DNA from 3 places in the Sporosarcina sp. FSL K6-1540 genome. Region 2 is predicted to be linked to each of the others. Evidence: riboswitches for the same ligand, from Rfam matches in the RefSeq annotation. Region 2 holds a riboswitch; each other region holds the start of a gene.
The links. Region 2 has a riboswitch for preQ1 ahead of MKY15_RS06085 (QueT transporter family protein). Riboswitches for the same ligand answer to the same signal wherever they lie in the genome.
Positions count from the first base shown of each region.

Region 1 (6,994 bases), 2.3 Mb from region 2:
AAAAATACATATCGTAAAGGCATTTCACACGTCGGCATTTACATTGGCAATAATAAGTTCGTGCATGCTGGGGGCAAGCAGTCGCAAGTAACAAGCTTAAGTAACAGCTACTGGAAATCAAAATTTGATAGTTTTAAACGGCTGTAAAAAGAAACCCTGACTCGTAAAACCAATGGAATCCGTTATGAATGCGATTATTCTAACAGCCGTATTATCTGCAGGTAACTCTGGCATGTATACGTCCACTCGCGTTCTTTGGGACTTGGCGCACGAAATAAAAGAGCTTCCAAATCGTACAAAATGGTTCCTGCTTGGTCCATTATTGGTGCTATTTCTATGTATTTTCATTATTTTAGATCAAAACTTTCAAGCTTTCATGGGTAGCGGAATTGATTGGAATAGCGTAGTCATTCCCTACGTCGGTTTACTATTGTTCTTAATCGTTTGGCTAGTCTATAAAGTAGAACACAAATCAAAATTGATTCCATTGAAAGACTGTGATTTTGAAAACAAATACCCATAAGTAAAACAGCTGAAAGAAAAGGAAATCCTTTTCTTTCAGCTGTTTTTTCCTTTTTGTAAAGAACCCCAACTTTCAGCTTGCCATTGTCTCAATGTCTCCTGTTATTTTGCGTTTCATTTCTGGAATTTGAGATTGATTTCAACGATTTCAGCACGGCTACCGATTCTAAGAGGGGGGCCCCATGTACCAAAACCAGAAGTTACGATTGAGTGAAGCTGACCTTTCATTATGTGGCCATAATGATTTTCAAAAATCCATCGAGTAATTAGATTAGCTGGAAATAGTTGACCTCTATGCGTATGTCCCGATAACAGTAAATCGATGCCACTGTCACTTGCCTCGTCAAATTCAACGGGCTGGTGGTCCATCATAATCATTGGTTTGTTTTGGTCTAAGTCGGCAACTAATGCAGTTGTTGTAATCCTACTCTTTGCCGCCAGATCTTTTCGACCAATGATGTAAAAGTCATCGGAAACGAGTGCTGTTTCGTCTGCTAGTACATGGATGCCGATTTTATCCATTTCGATAACTAATTGATCAACATCATTGCCATAATAATCATGATTCCCAGGTACTGCGTAAACGCCAAGTGGTGCATGAAGTTTCCCTAATATTTTCCCCATCTCTTTATCCAGGTATGGAGCAATGTAGTCATCGATAATATCACCAGGAATTAAGATTAGATCGGGGCGTAATACCTCAATTTCGGCAACTAAACGTTCCAAATGCTTTTCACCGACAATGCTTCCGAGATGAAGATCGGATACAACGACAAGTTTTAACTCTTTTTCTGTAGCTGGTTTATCAATAGCTACCTCATACGTTGTGACAACGGGACTCCAAGCATTGTACGAACCGTAGATAAGCACAACAACAAAGAATAATATCGTCCCTAATCCGATTTGAAAAATCAATTTCTTTTTCAATAAGCAGATCGCGAGATTGATCAAAGGTAATAATAGTAAACTATAGCCAAAAATCACGAGCCAAAATCCGCCGATGAATTGGATAGGTACCCATGACCAAAACCGTCCGATGAAAAAGGACAAACTAAGTAAGATCATGAGCATTATATAGGTTTTCTTGAAGGCAGCAAATTGCGTTGTTTTCAGCCATACCCAGCCATTGTATCCGATATAAAAACATAACAGTAAATAGATCACTAAGACGAGCAAAATTAATAAAATAGTTGTAAATGACATCTGTTGTTTCCCTCACTTTATCACATCAATTACCGAACAAAGTTAGAGAGTAATGGTAACCGTAAAAATTGTTCCCTTCCCCTTCTCGCTTTGTATAGTTTTTTTAGCCATGAAGATCAATGATTATTTTTGCGATAGATAATCCTAGTCCGCCACGGTATTCACCTAAAAAAAGTACCTAAGTAACATCCAAAGATGCAACCAGGGTACTTTACTTTTAACTATTCTATCGTATTATTGTTCGCCGCTCAATTTAACAAGAATCTTCGCTTGCGTTTTGTCATTCGTTAACGCATCAAAACCTTTTTCAACAAGCTCTTCAAGCTCAATACGGCTCGTAATAATTTCTTTAGGGTTAATTTCGCCAGAATCCATCATATCAATTGTTTTCTGGAATACTGCAGGCTCATAAGCTAGTGTTGATGTAATTTTAATACCGGAAGCCGTTAAATCCATTGGTGAGAAGGAAACTGGTTTCGGGAATATAGATACAATAACAACCGTCCCCCTCGTTTTTGTGATTTTAATTGCCTGGTTCAACGTAATTTCTACGCCAGCTACCTCGAACGAGACATCAAAGCCTTCAGGTTCAATCTCTTTTCCAACTTCCAAAGGATTCACTTTACCTGAGTTGAACACATGTGTAGCTCCTACTGCCAACGCCTTTTCCAAGCGCTCTTCAGACAAGTCAAATACAACAATTTTGTTAGCACCCTGTGCTTTTGCAGCAATGATTGTCAATAATCCAATCGGGCCAGCACCAAATACAGCAACCGTTTGACCAGCTTGCAATCCGCCTTCTTTCACGGCCTGTACAGTAACTGCCATCGGTTCTACAAGTGCGCCTTCTTCAAGAGATAAACCTTTCGGAAGTGCATAAACGTTTTTCTCAGATACGACTGCAAAGTCTGCAAATCCACCGTCAGAACCTAGTCCAACAAACGTGAAGCCATCATATATATCATACTCAGACGATTTATTGCCATAGGTAATCAACGGATTGATAACGACACGATCTCCTGCTTTAAAGCGTGTCACATCAGAACCAACTTCCTCAACAATACCTGAAAACTCATGCCCTAACGTTAGTGGCGCTTCCTGGTTTGTCAATGGATCCGGACCATTTCCTGGAATTAATACTGGGCCTTCATGGTATTCATGCAAGTCACTGCCGCAAATACCAGTCCATGCCACTCGTACTTTTACATCATTTGCAAGAACTTCTTTCACTTCACGCTCTTCAACACGAATATCATTGGCTTTATACCATACTGCTGCTCTCATTGATAATTCATCTCCTTAAGTTGTTTGCATAGTTATCATACACCTAATTAAACAATTCATTAAACGATAGACTTATAATACGCGGATTGTATTATAAGAATTGTGTGCGCAACTGTTTCCAAACCCCTCTTCTAATCCCTTCCATCACCTATTTATGATATCATTAACGTTGTTCAAAAAAAGAGGTTCGAAAACTCCCTCTCTAAAAAACTAAGGAGATGTTTTATAGTGAAAAATGAAAAAGCGGTTGTCGTCTTTAGCGGCGGCCAAGATAGTACGACATGCCTGTTTTGGGCATTGAAAAATTTCCGTGAAGTTGCTACGGTGACGTTTGACTATGGTCAGCGCCATTCGGAGGAAATCGAGTGTGCTAGAAAAATTGCAGATGAGCTTGGAGTATCGTTTAAAGTACTGGATATGAAGTTGATCAACCAACTGTCAGCAAATGCCTTGACGCGTGATGATATCGAAGTGAATGAAGTAGTAGGTGAATTGCCGTCGACTTTCGTTCCAGGCAGGAATCATTTATTCCTGTCATTTGCCGCGGTCTATGCAGATGCGATTGGTGCTCGGCACTTAATTACGGGTGTCAGTGAAACGGATTTTAGCGGTTATCCTGATTGCCGTGACAATTTTATAAAATCGTTGAATGTGACACTGAATTTAGCTATGGACGGGCGGTTTGTCATCCATACGCCTTTGATGTGGCTCGATAAGTCCGAAGTTTGGGCTTTGTCTGACGAACTTGGTGCGTTCGACTTTGTGCAGAACAAGACACTTACTTGCTACAACGGAGTTCCGAGTACAGGCTGCGGGAAATGTCCTGCCTGTGTGTTACGGAATGACGGTCTCGCTACCTATTTATCTAAAAAGTCTGTAGGTGTCTCTGAATGATGCAGCAATTTTATCCGCAAGTTCAGCATTCATATCGTTTTGAATTAAACAAAGACATGCATTTTTCTGCGGCACATTTCATTCCAAGCGAAGATGCTGGAAAATGCCAAGTAATGCACGGTCATACGTATTACTTAAACATAACAATTGGAGGAAATGAACTGGATTCAATCGGTTTCCTGATTGATTTCAAGGAACTCAAAAACCTCATTCATGATAAATACGATCATTCTGTGCTAAATGATCATCCTGAATTTAACAATAATTTTCCAACGACGGAGAAATTGGCAGAACAGGTTTGCAAATCAATCCAGGAAGTTCTCCGAACGCGAAGCAATAAGCCAGTCTGTCTACAAGTCATTGTCCGAGAAACGCCGACTAGCTATGTCATCTATCGCCCTGAACAGGCGGTAGTCCTATGAAGATTCCTGTAATGGAAGTGTTTGGTCCAACGATTCAAGGCGAAGGAATGGTCATGGGATTAAAGACCATGTTTGTTCGAACAGCTGGATGTGATTATTCTTGTTCTTGGTGCGATTCCAGTTTTACATGGGACGGTTCGGGAAAAAGCACTTCGAAACAGCCGATAGAAATCATAGATGAACTTAAAGCAATAGGCGGACAGTCATTTTCACATGTCACAATTTCAGGTGGGAACCCTGCCCTTCATAAAGGAATTGGGGAACTTGTCGATTTGTGCCACGAACAAGGTTGGAAGGTCGCAGTTGAAACGCAAGCTTCTTTTTGGCAGGATTGGTTATTGAAAATTGATGACATCACGCTTTCCCCAAAACCACCAAGTTCAGGGATGGTGACGGATTTCAGTAAACTGGATACGTTCATGGAGAAACTGATTGATACGACTGCTACTTTGAAAGTCGTCATTTTCGATGAAAAGGATTTCAAGTTTGCGGAAGAGGTCCATCTGCGATATCCGGCGTTTCCTTTCTTTCTACAGACAGGAAATGACGATACGACGACAACTGACGATGCACTTCTCGTTTCGACATTGTTACAACGATATGAGTGGTTAATTGATTTAACAGTCCACTCCCCTATAATGAATGATGCCAAAGTGTTGCCACAATTGCATACTCTGCTATGGGGGAATAAACGCGGCGTCTGATAAGACTTATTCATTTCTCTGTGATCAGTATTGCATCTCTATTTTTGACATATAAAGATGATTTAATAAAGAACCAAGCGTCGGAATTGTTCTAATCCGACACTTGGTTCTTTTACTTGTGAAATTCACTATAAATCGATGAAGGCAGTTTTCTAAATTGATCGGTTTGTAAAGGCAATAAAAATAATAAAAGGTCCTCTTTTGTTCCCTTCCAATCTTCCATTCTCCCCATTGAAATCACTTCAACTATTACTTTTACAACAGATTGAGCCGACACGTTGTCATTTTCCACATCTAAATTTCCTCACTATTAGCCACAGTATTAACGAAAAGATCCCAACATTAAAATGGTTACCAAATTTGCGATATGTTAAAATTCTATGATAAAATAAAATCATTCAAAGAAGAAACTATAAGAGCATGCTCTTATAATCAAATATTTGAAGTGAAAGTAGACCGTTAACACTTATAATCATTACCAATAAAGTTAATCTTCAATCAGAGGGGGGTTCTTCATCCCCCACTGATTGTTTAAAGAACTTAGGCTAAGTGCGCCACGTCCTGTGGCAAAGCCTAAGTAACCAACAGGGAGGAATGAACTGCAATTCCTCCTCGTTGGCCCTAACCATTCGGGCTTTTACGGGCATTTGATCCCCCACTTATTCTTCTTGTGTCCTTTAAGACTTGAAGTGGGGGTCTTACTGCCCGTTAATGCGGGATAAAACGTACTCGTTCTGAAAATTAGATAGTTTAAGGGGTCGTTTGAAGATGATAACGGAGAATAAAGAACAAACTATATTTGATCACGCTGGAAATAAAATAAAAACAGACAGAGAAATTGATATAATCACTAGATTCGAAGAGCCATTGATAGTAATTTTAGGTAATGTTTTAAGTAACGAAGAATGTGATGAACTAATCAAATTGTCAAAGGACAAAATGCAACGTTCAAAAATTGGGAAGACTCGTGAAATAGATGAACTGAGAACAAGTAGTAGTATGTTTTTTCAAGAAAGTGAAAGTGAAAACGAAACTGTTGCTAGAGTCGAAAAGAGAATTGCGACTATCATGAATATTCCTATTGAACACGGAGAGGGAATTCAAATCCTTAAGTATACTCCTGGTCAAGAGTATAAAGCTCATTATGATTTTTTTTCATCAACAAGTAAAGTAGCAAACAATAATAGAATTAGTACGCTCATTATGTACTTAAATGATGTAGAACAAGGCGGAGAAACTTTTTTCCCTAAACTGAATCTCTCAGTAACCCCACACAAGGGTATGGCAGTTTATTTCGAGTATTTCTATAGTGATGATGATTTAAACAAGTTAACTTTACATGGTGGAGCACCAGTTATAGCCGGAGAAAAGTGGGTCGCAACGCAATGGATGAGAAAACAAAAATTAAGATAAAAAGCGCTCAATATGAGTGCTTTTTATTTTGTTAAATTCCATCAAAATTGTAAAAAAAGCAGGAATGATAATAGAAAAAAGAAAGGAGTAGATAAGGGACATTGTACTTAATTTACGAAAAACGGAAACTGTTGCATCTCAATAATTGCGGGTATACTTAGCATAAGGGAGTCTAAAAGAAACGGAGGTCAATGAGATGAAGAGGAAAATTAGTAAATCAGAGTACCGTATCCTTGAGAAGGAATTCCTCTTTTTGGAACAAACAAGACAATTGGAAACAAATCAGGCACGCAAACTTCTAGCAGAATATTTGCCTACTGAGCGACTAAGTTTTGTACAGGTATTGCTAGTCATCGGAGCGATTTTAATCGGCGTTGGCATTCTTAGCTTCATCGCAGGTAATTGGCAAGAAATACCGAAACTTGCGAAGTTCTTACTATTATTCCTTGGGACAGCCGGCTTTTATGCAGGTGGTCATAAGATGGAAGATATTTACCCGAAAACTTCACGAAGTCTCTATTATATTGGTGTATTTGTGTTTGGCGCCGGGAT
Region 1 covers NZ_CP152018.1:3,625,506-3,632,499, reverse strand. Annotated here, with positions in the region: gene MKY15_RS17150 (C40 family peptidase) at 1-147, shown strand, start outside; partial or broken gene MKY15_RS17145 (hypothetical protein) at 179-523, shown strand; gene MKY15_RS17140 (metallophosphoesterase) at 637-1,725, opposite strand; gene MKY15_RS17135 (2,3-butanediol dehydrogenase) at 1,960-3,009, opposite strand; PreQ1 riboswitch class I at 3,186-3,229, shown strand; gene queC (7-cyano-7-deazaguanine synthase QueC) at 3,235-3,903, shown strand; gene queD (6-carboxytetrahydropterin synthase QueD) at 3,900-4,325, shown strand; gene queE (7-carboxy-7-deazaguanine synthase QueE) at 4,322-5,029, shown strand; gene MKY15_RS17115 (hypothetical protein) at 5,142-5,321, opposite strand; gene MKY15_RS17110 (2OG-Fe(II) oxygenase) at 5,798-6,442, shown strand; gene MKY15_RS17105 (DUF2157 domain-containing protein) at 6,639-6,994, shown strand, end outside.
Region 1: linked by a shared signal. The riboswitch ahead of queC (7-cyano-7-deazaguanine synthase QueC) and the one ahead of MKY15_RS06085 (QueT transporter family protein) in region 2 are both predicted to bind preQ1.

Region 2 (6,994 bases):
GAAAAGTGTCTATACATTTTATATAGCTATCCACTTATCCGTGCTTATGCTCATGTCATTTTCCATGAATATAGCTGAGGACCAATGGATCACACTTACATTCATGCTGACAATGGGCGCCTTAGTTATGGATATCATGTTTCTTCTACTACTTGCAGCCATTCGGCAAGCACAACCGCGACAGACAGCTCACGACTATTCGGTATGAAAACAGTGGAAATTGGGAGGGATAAGATGTTTAAAAACCAATCAGGTCAAGTAAGGGCTGGCTGGCTTATTTTACTAACTTTTATAGCCATGCTAATTGTTCAACAGTTATTCTCACTTCCTGGGATTCTTTTATTGATGTTCACTGAAGCACCTTTTAGTGAGGGATTTAGTTATCTCGATATGCAAACTGCTTTCGATTCACACCCTTGGATTTCCCTTTTAATGCAAGGCGGTGGTACAGTCGGTGGAATAGTGATTACTTTTTTACTATGGCGTTTTATAAATAAGGGTTCCATGAAAGAGCTCGGCTTTAGAGGTTCGTTGAAAGACTTATGGTTTGGACTGTTTCTTGGTGCATTATCGATTATCTTTATTTTTATTGTATTGATGGCGACCGGCAATGTGACACTCCTTAATTCATTGTCAAACCCTCATTTCTCAATATTTACGATTACTTTTCTAGTTCTATTTATTCTTGTCGGAATCTTTGAAGAGATGTTCTTTAGAGGATATGTCATGTCCACCATGGCAAGTAGGGGAAATAAAAAGTGGGTTATCTACGTAGCATCCGCTTTAATTTTCAGCATCGCCCATGGTGCAAATCCAAATGTAAGTCTTTTAGGATTAATGAATATTGCACTGGTCGGGCTTTTATTCGCTTATATGTTTGACGCCACAAAAAGTTTGTGGCTACCGATTGGTTATCATATTACGTGGAACTACTTCCAAGGGAATGTTTTTGGATTTGCGGTAAGCGGTACAGCACCAAATGGCATCTATAGCGTTGAACTAGCCGAGGGACATGATTGGCTGACTGGTGGTGCATTCGGCCTAGAAGGTGGAATCCTAGCAACGATGCTAATCTTGGTCGGTTTTATCGCTACAAAGCTTTATTCCAAATCGAAAAATCAAAAAAATACAGGAAGCCTTTAAAGCTTCCTGTATTTTGAATTTCAAAAACAAAAAGACTGTTCAAACCTTCACTTTCCTACCACTCAACGTCAACACAAGAATTCCGCCAAGCAACATCGCAATACCCATCCACGACGTTCCTGTCAGTCGTTCACCTACAACAATCACACTCAATATAGCAGCAGTAAGTGGTTCAGCAAGTGACAGGGTGACTGCTGACGATGAAGGTATCCGTTTCAATCCGGCAGAAAACAGGATATATGCCACACTGGTTGTGACAATCCCAAGATACAACACAACAGAAATTCCACGCCCCGTCATAAGCCCTTCCGTTTCGAATAAAAACAAGAATGGCATGAGCATTATCGCACTCATCGAAAAGATAACCGCAACAGCAGGCACAGGATCTACCTTGTCTAGTACGTCTTTATTGACAAGTGTATAAAAAGCAAACAACAATCCAGCCCCAAGTGACATCGCGATTCCCACTGGATTTACAACGATTCCATCTTTATTTAAAAAGAGCAGTGCACACCCTATAATTGCAAGTGCTGTCGCCATGATCCACACCCGGGTCGGACGGCGTTTTACTAGTAACCATTCAATGATTCCAGAAAAAACTGGAGCACTTCCGATTGTGACGACCGTGCCTATAGCAACCCCCGTTAATCTGACAGAAGAAAAAAATAAATACTGAAAAATGGCCATCGAAATAGCTGCATACAGGGTAGATCTCCAAGGCCAATTTCGAAAATCGATTTTACGAATAATGAGCAAAATAACTAGTAACGAAAAACCCCCTATAGCAAGCCTCGATGCCCCAACTGCCAACGGATGAATCGTTTGCGGCATGAATGTTTGGGCTGTGCCAGTCGTCCCCCAAAGTATCGCACCTACCAGCACGACTAGATATGAAATACGTTGTGACAAAGTGATCCCCCCTTACTCTCTCTACAGTAGAAGATACCACATAAATCAAATTCTCCAATACCTTAATTCTACTTAATTGAATCCACAAGTGATTATACGAACCTAGCTAAACCGGTGAGATACAACATCTATCTTCATAACTTTTGCTTCACCAGTTCTTTAAACCTCTCCGAATCATCTACTCGAATAGCTACTTGATCATAGAATTTCTTTACCCCCATCAACAGTGTCGCTTCTACTGGATATTTCAACTTTAATAGGACACTCGGGTACACTTTCTCAAAATCACGTGCAATAAAATCAATCGTATTCTTCGAAAATTTTTGTTCCAATACATCAGGGTCTTCTATTATCTCCTCAATATCTTCCCATCGGATTTCCATACGTTTCATCAAACCTAGAGAAACATACATACTTTCATGCTCTATCTGCAAAGGATTGAAGCGTAGTGCTTGAATATCACCTAAAAATAACAGGACTGAGTAGATGTTTATCACTAGCAGAATAAGCGATAAAATAAATGATTTGTCATGCAACCACCAGTGAATACCGATTGTTTCAATCACAATTGCATGGATCATCATCACTTGAAAGGCGATTAAACTTGATTTTTTGTAGAGTGTGAACGTATTGTCTTTTTCTTGCGGTTTCTTTTTCCAAATACAAAAAGCATAATAAAACATGAGCATTTCCGAACAAATCACTTGAATAATCGGATGCTTTCTTACCTTTTCGTCCACTGCATGAGAGAAAGAAAATAAAAGTGGTAAAGGGCTTTTCTTCACCGTTTGAATGATTTCGGGTAAATATTTAAAAAGAGTTACTAACAACAGAACTTCAAGTAAAACGAGTGCACCTTCTATTACAAAACCTGCTAACGTAATCGTCTTAAAAGGAGCTAAATACTCCATCGGAATCATAAAGCGTGCAACCATAAGGCCCCCAGCCATCAACACAATGAGATACTTCCAACTCATTTTACGTTGCCAAGCTAAAAATAAAACGGGTGCCACAATGGTTAAATCAAGGATGGAACCTAGCACGACACCATTCGTTTTTGTAGGCAACAGGTTAAGCCCAAAGGAAGAGCGGTATAAAGCAAAATTAGAAGCCAAAACAAGTAATAATAAGATTAGCCATACAATATGGATTGATTCCCTTTTATATACCATGTTATCCACCTCACTTTTTTTGAGTTATAATGTTTTCCAACTTTTGAAATATACGATGTAACTCCTGAATATCCTTCATTCCTAACTTTTCCTACTACTTTTCGTTAATCGTTTGCTCAATTTATGTAAGTTTTTCGAAATAGGCTATCCTTCTTAATTGATCGAGTTTTATTTTCAATTCCCTACGATTTTCTTTATTGATTTTTCTCAGGTCTGTTTAATAATTGGCTTACAGTACTTGACGTAATTCGTAACCTTGTCGTTAGCTCACTTGTTTTACAGATGCCTATTTTCAATCACATCTTGGTATTCGGAATCTGATTGCAATCCATCTCTTCTACGTTTAATAATCTCTTTCATATTGTTAGATAACCTAGAATCCATTACAACACCTTCTTTCGTTCCGATTAACAGTTAATTAGTATTAACCATAAATACAACTTAACATAATGTCAATAATTGTTATTAATATAAACTAAAAATCTGTATACAAAAAAGCCCGAAATGCATGTAGCATCCCGGGCAATAAATTTCTTATATAAAACGCACAACTTCATCTAAAGGCAAGCGGGAAGACCCGTATGCCGGGGAAGCGGCCTTTCCTAAGGCAATCAGTACAATTGGGAATTGATCACTAGGAAGGTCGAATCTCTCAGCAAATTTCACTTTATCAAAGCCACCTATTGTTGAAGTATCATAGCCTTTTTCTTTGGCAATCAACAGCAATTGCATAGAAACTAGCCCCGCATCGAAAGAAGCGATATTCATTCTTGCCTCTCTTGGAATAGTTGGATAGACCGCATTCGTACTGGCAATCGTACGATCTTTAATCGACTCATCCATATGACCTTCTGCAACATTTTGTGTATAGATTTGCTCCACCTTTTTATACGCATCGATATTACCTAAGACAGCGATAACGGCAGATGAATCCCCCACCTGGACTTGATTGTTAGCGATTACTTGCAGTTCTTTCTTCACCTCGGGGTCTTGGATAACTATAAAACTCCAAGATTGCAGGTTACTAGATGAAGGAGCTATTGTTGCCAGCTTCAGCATTTCTGCAATTTCCTCTTTTGCGATTGTAGCGTTCGGATCGAACACCCTTACCGATTTTCTGTCCTTCATTACACTATATAAATGTGAGTTCAATGTTGTAGTCATTGTATTGCCTCCCTTTCTAAAACTTACTAATAGTAAGTACCTGCATTCAACTTACCATTAGTAAGTTTGTTATGTCAACCCTAACGATACATGTTAAGATAGATGAAAGATAAAGCAGAATGGAGGTTCGACTAGTGAATCAACCGAAAAATTGTGGGAATTCATCACATGTCTGCAACAACTTTCACGATACAATTGAATTTATTGGTAAGAGATGGATGGGGGTAATTATTTATACACTAATGTCCGGACCCAAGCGTTTTCATGAAATCACTGAAGATATTCCAGGGATATCAGATCGACTTTTAACAGAACGGTTGAATGAATTAATCAAAGAAGGCCTCGTTACAAAAAAACAACTTGAGCCTTCTTCTACTATAGTTGGATATGAGCTAACGGACAGCGGGATGGAATTAAAAGAAGTTATTACTGCCATACGGAACTGGATGGCAAAGCGAACAAACCTTTAGATCCGAAAGGTTAGAAAATTCATTAAACTCCCAAAGAAGAGCTATTTCCCCTAGAGGTTGATAGCTCTTTTCCCTCGCCTTGATTAACCACATTCATCATTCCTACACTTTTCTCGATCATTTATACCGAGCTGTTCCATGGCCCAACGAGACTCTGACATCGATATTTATCCTATCCAAATTCTTACTTCTTCATTTTTCACATGTATTGACATGTACGAATCAAAAACACTATGATACACTGGATTGCAGGCTTTTTAACACGTGGTTCGTCAACCATCCCACGCTAAAAAAACTAGGAGGAAATGAATAATGAAAATAAAAACAATGGCCATTAGCGGGATTATCGCCGCTTTATATGTAGCTGTTTCCCTATTAATAGCACCATTAGCATACTCAGCCATCCAATTTAGAATCCCTGAGATGTTCAACCATCTTGTCGTGTTCAATAAAAAGCTCATATTTGGAATTGTGCTTGGTGTATTTGTGACAAACTTATTTTCCCCACTTGGTATGTATGACTTATTTTTTGGGGTAAGCCAATCAATCCTAGCCCTTTCAATTACGATTTTCTCTGCTAAATTCATATCTGGAATATTCAAGCGAATGGTCTTCAACACGCTTGTTTTCACCTTTACAATGTTCATCATTGCTTTCGAGTTGAATCTAGCATTAGAACTGCCTTTCCTACTTACCTGGTTAACAGTCGCAATAGGTGAATTCGTCGTTATGGCTATCGGGATTCCGATTATGATGATTTTAAATAAACGTTTGAAATTCGAAAAACTTATTTAACATAACCCATCCCCTCCATTTCACTGTTAGCGATTGAAATAGAGGGATTTTTTAAGGAGATGGATCGATGTACATAACAATCCAAGAAACCGCTGAACATCTAGGTATGCCTGTCGAACAAGTAGAAAAGTACGTGCGGGAAGGTCGCATCCGTTCCGTCCATGATGGTGAAAAATTCCTTATTAACAAAGATCAGTTTGGACTCTATTTAGAACAGCTCGAAATGTTAAAACACCAAATCGATGAATGGCGGAACGAACCTATTCCACCCGATCGTGACATTAAAGATGAAGATTGAAAAACCGGTTGAAAATCTACGGATTTTCAGCCGGTTTTGTTTTATTTAAGATAGGGTATCGTTCCGTTAAAGGTATGGAAATCGCTATAAGAGAAAATACTAAATACATCGATTGGTTGCTTTCAATATGCTTTGCTAGTATAGTAAGAAGCTGTTTCCAAATTACCAGCTCCACGAGGGGGAATTATGAAGAAAATTTCAAATGTCTTTTACATCACAATTGGTCTGATTATTTTGACCGTCGGATATGGCGCGTTTGCACCTGAAAGTTTTGAGGCTGTTACAACGAATGTCCGAAACTTTGTTGCGTCGTCTTTCGGTTGGTACTATATGCTGCTCATGTCATTTATGTTAGCGCTCAGTTTCTTTTTCATCGTCAGTCCATACGGAAAAATCCGGCTTGGAAAAGATACGGACCGTCCGCAGTTTTCAACAGTTACATGGGTTGCCATGCTGTTTTCCGCCGGGATGGGTATCGGCCTAGTCTTTTATGGTGCCGCTGAACCATTATCACACTTTGCAATCAGTCCTGCTTCGGAAGATCCAAATACGGATGCTGCTTTCAAAGAAGCCTTACGTCAATCTTTCTTTCACTGGGGGATTCACATATGGGCCATGTACGGAGTCATTGCGCTATCTTTAGCCTTCTTCCAGTTCCGCAAAGGGGAACCGGGATTAATTTCAGCAACATTGAAGCCGATATTCGGTGAAAAAATGGTTGGACCATGGGGTACTCTCGTCGATGTACTCGCCGTTTTCGCAACAGCATTCGGCGTTGCTACATCACTCGGCTTCGGCGCTGTTCAAATTAATGCAGGCCTAAACTACTTATTTGGTGTTGAGATCAATATCTTTTCACAATTTGTCATCATCGCAATCGTCACGGTCCTGTTCGTTGCATCTGCATGGTCAGGATTAAGTAAGGGCATAAAATATTTATCGAATACAAATTTAGTCCTTGCTCTTGCACTGCTTGGATTTATCGTCGTTCTTGGACCGACATTACTCATTTTCAATATGTTCACTGATTCATTTGGCGGCTA
Region 2 covers NZ_CP152018.1:1,368,659-1,375,652, forward strand. Annotated here, with positions in the region: gene MKY15_RS06055 (hypothetical protein) at 1-208, shown strand, start outside; gene MKY15_RS06060 (CPBP family intramembrane glutamic endopeptidase) at 235-1,143, shown strand; gene MKY15_RS06065 (EamA family transporter) at 1,183-2,052, opposite strand; gene MKY15_RS06070 (beta-carotene 15,15'-monooxygenase) at 2,187-3,224, opposite strand; gene MKY15_RS06075 (nitroreductase family protein) at 3,759-4,388, opposite strand; gene MKY15_RS06080 (helix-turn-helix domain-containing protein) at 4,523-4,858, shown strand; PreQ1 riboswitch class I at 5,117-5,163, shown strand; gene MKY15_RS06085 (QueT transporter family protein) at 5,171-5,653, shown strand; gene MKY15_RS06090 (excisionase family DNA-binding protein) at 5,721-5,951, shown strand; gene MKY15_RS06095 (BCCT family transporter) at 6,138-6,994, shown strand, end outside.

Region 3 (6,994 bases), 1.9 Mb from region 2:
CTTTTGGCCACAGCTTGAAACGAAAATTATGAATGAGGGCTGGGCATCTTTTTGGCATCAACGTATTTTGAGGGAAATGGATTTAACCTCAGATGAAACAATCGAATTTGCTACATTGAATGCGAATGTTATCCAGCCTTCGAAAACCTCGATTAATCCCTATTATCTAGGATTGAAAATTTACGAGGATATTGAAAAGAGATACAATAATCCGACGGAGAAATTGAGAAGGTTAGGGGTCCAGCCTAACACGGGTATAGAAAAAATCTTTGAAGTGAGAGAAATTGAATCGGATATATCCTTTATCCGCAACTATGTCACCAAAGAGTTAGTTCAACAGGAAGATTTATATCTCTTTGAAAAAAAGGGCGGCAACTATCAAATTACTACTAAAGATTATGAAAATGTAAGAAATCAACTAGTATCCATGCGTGTAAACGGTGGTTTTCCATATATCGTAGTTGAAAATGGGGATTACTTGCGCAACGGAGAACTGTATTTGGTGCATAAATACGAGGGGACCGAGCTGGATCTTAAGTATTTAGAAAGTGTGCTTCCTTATATTTATCAATTATGGGGACGGATTGTACATCTAGAAACGTATGTAGAGAATTTGCAAGTCGTCTATTCATATGATCGGAACAAGGTATATCGACGGTATGTTTAAGTGATAACCAGTAGTTAGAAGTAGTATTATCCCGCGATCGGATTTTCGATTGTGGGGTTTTTTCTCGTCTAAATTCCAACGGGGTAAAGGTTCACGGACTGGGAAATACATTAGTTAATGGTGCTTATATGGAAATCGAAGTGGCAAAAGGTAAAACATCAATGAAAACGAAATTCATATAATGGCGAACGGACTTTCATTTCAATACGCCGCATAATCTGTTATTCTTAAAGCAAAGCTCTAAACGGAAGGATGATTGAAATGGCTGGACCAGCACTTAAGAAACTACACTCCCACCGCGCAATTCATGAAGGCGGACTTTCAGGGGCAGTTAGTAAGACAGAGGGTATGATGGAATTTCTTCAACAGGGTGATCTTGCGTTGGCGAACCAGGCGGCTGATGATTTAATTGAATACTGGAAGACACGTGTTATCAGTCACGCGGATGCCGAAGAACAAGGATTTTACGGAGAAGTTGCCGAACGGAATCCTGATCTGAAGGAAACTGTTGTTCAATTGACACGAGACCATGATTTGCTACGGATTATCGTGAAGGATATTGAACAACTGCGTGAGGATGAAAATCTGAGTCCTGCTGTACTTCATAGGTTTCATGCATTAATCGTCGTCAATGAAATACATAGCCGCGATGAAGAACGCATGCTTTTTGAAAACTAATACTACTTTAAGCGCCATTAACCGGTGCTTTTTTCTTTGATATATAGTTAGGAGATGGTCCAAATCGAAAAAGCTTTATCGATATTGACAACATATTTTGGGTATCCTTCTTTTAGGACAGGTCAGGAGCAAGTTATCCGGGGCGTTATGAGCTATCAGGATACACTTTGCGTTATGCCAACGGGGGGCGGGAAGTCTGTCTGTTACCAAGTGCCCGCACTCGTGATGGATGGCACCGTTCTTGTTATTTCACCACTTATTTCACTGATGAAAGACCAAGTCGATGCACTCCACCAAGTAGGGATTCCCGCAGCGTACATCAATAGTTCACTTTCATCAGAGGAATACTTTGAAACAATGGAGAGAGCCGTGTTGGGCGAGTATCAGCTTCTTTACGTCGCCCCTGAACGTCTTGACTCACCGTCTTTCAAAAATCAGTTGCGGCGGATGACAATTCCGATGGTCGCTATTGACGAAGCACATTGTATTTCGCAATGGGGTCACGATTTTCGTCCAAGTTACCGCAATATAAGCAGTATTGTTTCTCTATTTGATAAAAAGCCGGTTCTCCTTGCACTAACAGCTACTGCCACACCAGCTGTCCGGGAAGATATTTGCCGTCAGCTTGGAATTAGTGAAAATAATACGGTTATGACAGGATTTGAGCGGGCAAACCTCACTTTTTCGGTCGTCAAAGGGCAAGACCGTGAAAAATTTGTAAAAGAATACGTCCGTAAAAATGAAGGAGAAGCGGGCATTATTTACGCTGCTACACGAAAAGCGGTTGATCATGTGCACGACATTCTTCAAAAAAGTGGAGTGTCTGTTGCGAAATATCATGCTGGACTTGGAGATATTGAACGTCAGTCTGGACAAGACCGTTTTTTGAATGATGAGGCGTCAGTCATGGTTGCGACAAATGCATTCGGCATGGGAATTGATAAATCCAATATCCGCTATGTTATTCATTACCAGATGCCGAAAAATATGGAGAGCTATTATCAGGAGGCAGGGCGTGCAGGACGTGATGGGCTTGACAGTGCTTGTACTGTGCTATTTTCATCACAGGATGTACAAACCCAGCGTTTCTTGATTGATCAATCACAAGACCCAAGCAGAATTCCGGCAGAGCTTGAAAAATTGCAGTCAATGATTGACTATTGCCATACAGAAACATGCCTTCAGAAATTCATTATTTTGTATTTCGGAGAGACAGATGTGAAGGACTGCGGTCGCTGTGCAAATTGTACCGACACACGTGAAAGTACGGATGTGACTGAAGACGTTCAAAAAGTATTGTCATGTGTCATTCGAATGGGACAACGGTTTGGCAAGGCGATGATTGCACAAGTATTAACAGGATCTCGGAACAAGAAGGTGATTGAATTCGGTTTCGATAAATTAACGACATACGGTTTAATGAAAGGGCGTAGCGCAAAAGATATATCTGATTTCATCGAGTTCATCATTTCAGAAAGTTATCTTGGCGTGGAGAATGGGCAGTTTCCAACCATTTACGTCAGTGAACAAGGGAAAGATGTGCTGACAGGTAAAGTGACAGTCAATCGAAAAGTGACTGTTATTACAATGCAAGTTGCGAATGATGATCCACTATTCGACCAGCTTCGTGCACTACGTATGAAACTGGCTCAAGAAGCGGGTGTACCGCCGTTCGTCGTCTTTTCAGATAAAACGTTGCGTGATATGGCGGCAAGAATGCCTGTTACAAATGATGATTTCCTCGAAGTAAATGGTGTTGGTCTTGCGAAATTGGAAAGATACGGGGAAGCATTCATGGAAGAAATCAAGACTTTTCAAATGCAAAACGCATAAAAACCATCCGGACAATGAACAGTCCGGATGGTTTTTTGTTATCAAATTATCTATTATCAACTTTTTCCGGATACATATCGTGATTCATCATCCGGTGTTCCGCCATTTGTACATATTTTGTTTCGGGTTTGCCATAGTTGCAATAAGGATCGATTGACAAGCCGCCACGCGGCGTAAATTTCCCCCATACTTCGATATAACGCGGTTCAATTAGTTTGATTATGTCATTCATAATAATATTGACGCAGTCTTCATGAAAGTCGCCATGATTTCGGAAACTGAATAGATATAATTTGAGTGCTTTACTCTCCACAAGTTTTTTATCCGGCACAAAACTGATATACATCGTCGCGAAATCGGGTTGCCCTGTCATCGGACAAAGTGATGTAAACTCCGGACAGTTGAATTTAACAAAGTAATCGCGATCCACATGCATATTGTCGACAGCCTCTAAAACATCGGGGTTGTACTCGTACACGTATTTCGTGTTTTGATTGCCGAGCAAAGTTAAGTCGGTCAATGTTGCTTCATCTCTTCCAGCCAATTAAAAAAACCTCCCGTATATTTTGTCAGGGAGGTCCATAGGCGCCGGGAAAACGGCCATATCGAATGCACATGGCGTAAATTCCGTCATCCATAGTTTTTTATAGAGGGTCGCTATGAACCTCTCCCGAACAGGGTATTCATTTCGTATCTGACATTATAGGACGTGCGATGATTTGTCAATAGATCCTTTTTTCTTCAAGCCAATCAAGGCATATAAAGCGACAGCGAGGAGGATGAATCCTGTCAGCATGAAAGCGCCTCGGTACTCCAAGTCCAAGAATCCAATCAAGCTTGAACCTGCAACGACACCAATCGAGAAGAACGCGTAAAAGTAACCATATGCTTTCCCGCGAAATTCAGGAGATGAAGAATCGATTAGCAGCGAGTTGATGGATGGGAAGAGGAAAGCAAATCCAGCCCCATAAATACACATTGCAATATATAAGTAATTCAATTCCTCAACTTGACTCAGGAACAGCATACTTAATCCCATAAGTGTTGTTCCGAATGCAAGTGTCACAACTGGCCGTACACGGTCAAAAACTCGATTGATGGGCAATAAGAAGATGAGAATAGCGACGACGCCAAATGTGCTTAGTAACAACCCCGTTGTTTTGGTATCAAATCCAAGTGATTCAACTTTTAGCGGCAACACAAGGGCAAGTACACCTTGTGAGAACATTAAGAAGAATGCTCCCGCGAATGCTCTGACCATCCCCGGATGTTGGAAAAGATATCTGACACGGAAACTGTCAGCTCCTTTTGAAGGCTGTTTTCGTACATATGTAAACGATCGGAGAACAAAGAATGCAAGTATTGCCAGTAGCATCATGATGCCGCCGTTGACCGCCATAATGAAAGGTGTACTTGTTTTAGCTGCCACAATACCACCATAAGCTGGACCGATAATCGCTGCCAATCCAACGAATGCACCTGAAATTGCAACACTTTTACCTCGTTTAGATTCTTCGGCACGATTTGCCAGGAAAGTGAACGCAGCTGGTACAATTAGCCCTTCCATAAAACCATGGACAAAGCGGACACCGAGCAATGACATTGGTCCATCAACAAACGCGTAGAGGAAGAGAGAGAGTGCCGAAGCAAATAGTCCAAGTACGAGTATGAAAAAAGGTCCTCTTTTGTCAGTCATGAAACCGGAAATGACATTCCCGATAGTATTTGAAAATGAATACATACCAACTGCAAGTCCAACTAAAAATGGTGTAGCACCAAGAGATAATGCAAATGGGCTCATGACAGGCAGTTGCGAAAATAAATCAAAAAACGAGAAGAAAACGATGAGGTAAACAAAACCACGCATAATGAAGCCTCTTTTCAATTAATAGATAACATCCTACCCTATACTTTAGCATTATTTGGACCTAAGGGGAAAAGGAGAGATTGTGAACAAAACATATTCTTTAGCAATTAATGAAAGATAACGATAAGATTAATGAAATATATGAATGGGTAAAGGGGGAAACGCTGAGTGGGCTTTTTTACAAACTTATTTAAAAAACAAGATGATAGCGAAATTGTAAATGAAATTGAAAAGCGATATATTTTCGTTCAACTAGACTTGGAACATTATTCCGAACCGTTTTTTGCGAGGGATTTAGTAAACATGTCCTCTCCCGATTTGAAACAACCTGAATAAAGGGGCTTTCACAAATCAATTGCTGCAGGAGTGTCATTAATCCCGCATCTTAAAGCAGATACTTCTATCGAATTGTTCATTCTAACGGATTATTTCGATGTGGAGGAAATCATCAAAGCGGGTATTGCTGTGAAGCATGTGCAATCTTCTGTTGATAGGATAATGATGGAAGCAATTATTTGGAAGGGTAACGGTCAGGTGGAAACAATTCCATTTTTGCTGAATCTCCGTCTTGAAGACGAGAGCTCCCGATTGGCTGCAGCATTAATCAGTGTTCAAAAAGAGATACCATTCTATTTTGGGCAGATTGTGAATGAAGTGTTCACAATAGAAAAGCAACTGCTTGTGAACATGCCCGAAGCGGTCCAAGAAGATATGCAAAACACTTTCGCAGAGCTGTATAGTGATGAACCCAGCAAATTCGGACCTTTTGTCGGCCTAGAAAGCGTATCAGATCGAGAAATGACGACTGGAGGATGGGTCATGCATTTTGATAATGAGAAGCTAAAGGAAGAGGAATCAGACTTGTCTTTGATGAAAATTAAAATTCTAAGTTCAGCTTTTGATAAAATTAGTCGTCTAGGTGTCAAAGGTCGGTTTACAGGATGGATTGCAGAAAACGTGGCAGATTCAATCGGAACGGGTTCATACGGTGAGACGACGACGCTTATCTTTACATCATCGGAACCGATGCATGGTAATGAAAAATTGCATAGTGAAATTATGAAATATATGAAGTCGTTAAAAGGGTTTATTCGCGAGGAAGGCGGCTATCCCTTAAAATACGAGGGCCTTCCTGTGCTAAGACAAAATGGCGGTGGCTATGGGTTCGTTGCCATTGATGAAGTTTTTTTTACGAAAGCGGACGAGTTATATAGAAAAATGACCAATAAAGAGATAAACTTATACTATAAATTGCTGAAATTGAATGCAACAGATTGAAAGGGGAAATACGACGATGACAATTAGAGTCGGAATTGCAGGTTACGGAAATTTAGGACGCGGTGTTGAGTCTGCAATCAATCAGAATAAAGATATGGAACTGGTTGGTGTGTTTACAAGGAGAAATCCGGAAGATGTGAAATTACTGAATGGCAATGTATCCGTACATATGATGGATGACATTCATAAATTTACTGATGCAATCGATGTACTCATCCTTTGCGGCGGATCGAAAAATGATTTACCAGAGCAAGGCCCGGCACTATCAGCTTTATTCAACACGGTGGATAGCTTTGATACACATGCGAAAATTCCGGGTTATTTTGAAGCTGTAGATGCATCGGCTAAACCTAACGGTAAGATTGCCATCATTTCAGTCGGCTGGGATCCAGGTTTGTTCTCCATCAATCGTTTGTACGGCGAAGCAGTTTTATCGGAAGGTGCTACTTACACGTTCTGGGGCAAAGGATTGAGCCAAGGACATTCCGATGCGCTTAGAAGAATTGAAGGCGTAAAAGGTGCTGTCCAATATACAATTCCTGTTCCGGACGCAGTTGACAAAGTGCGTAGCGGTTCGTTACCAGAATTGACTACGCGTGAGAAGCATACCCGCGAATGTTATGTAGTCTTAGCAGATGGCGTTGACGGCAACAAAGTGAAAGAAACGATTG
Region 3 covers NZ_CP152018.1:3,257,564-3,264,557, forward strand. Annotated here, with positions in the region: gene MKY15_RS15385 (SpoVR family protein) at 1-667, shown strand, start outside; gene MKY15_RS15390 (hemerythrin domain-containing protein) at 929-1,345, shown strand; gene recQ (DNA helicase RecQ) at 1,400-3,178, shown strand; gene queF (preQ(1) synthase) at 3,225-3,722, opposite strand; PreQ1 riboswitch class I at 3,809-3,852, opposite strand; gene MKY15_RS15405 (MFS transporter) at 3,879-5,045, opposite strand; gene MKY15_RS15410 (hypothetical protein) at 5,214-5,381, shown strand; gene MKY15_RS15415 (hypothetical protein) at 5,412-6,323, shown strand; gene MKY15_RS15420 (diaminopimelate dehydrogenase) at 6,340-6,994, shown strand, end outside.
Region 3: linked by a shared signal. The riboswitch ahead of queF (preQ(1) synthase) and the one ahead of MKY15_RS06085 (QueT transporter family protein) in region 2 are both predicted to bind preQ1.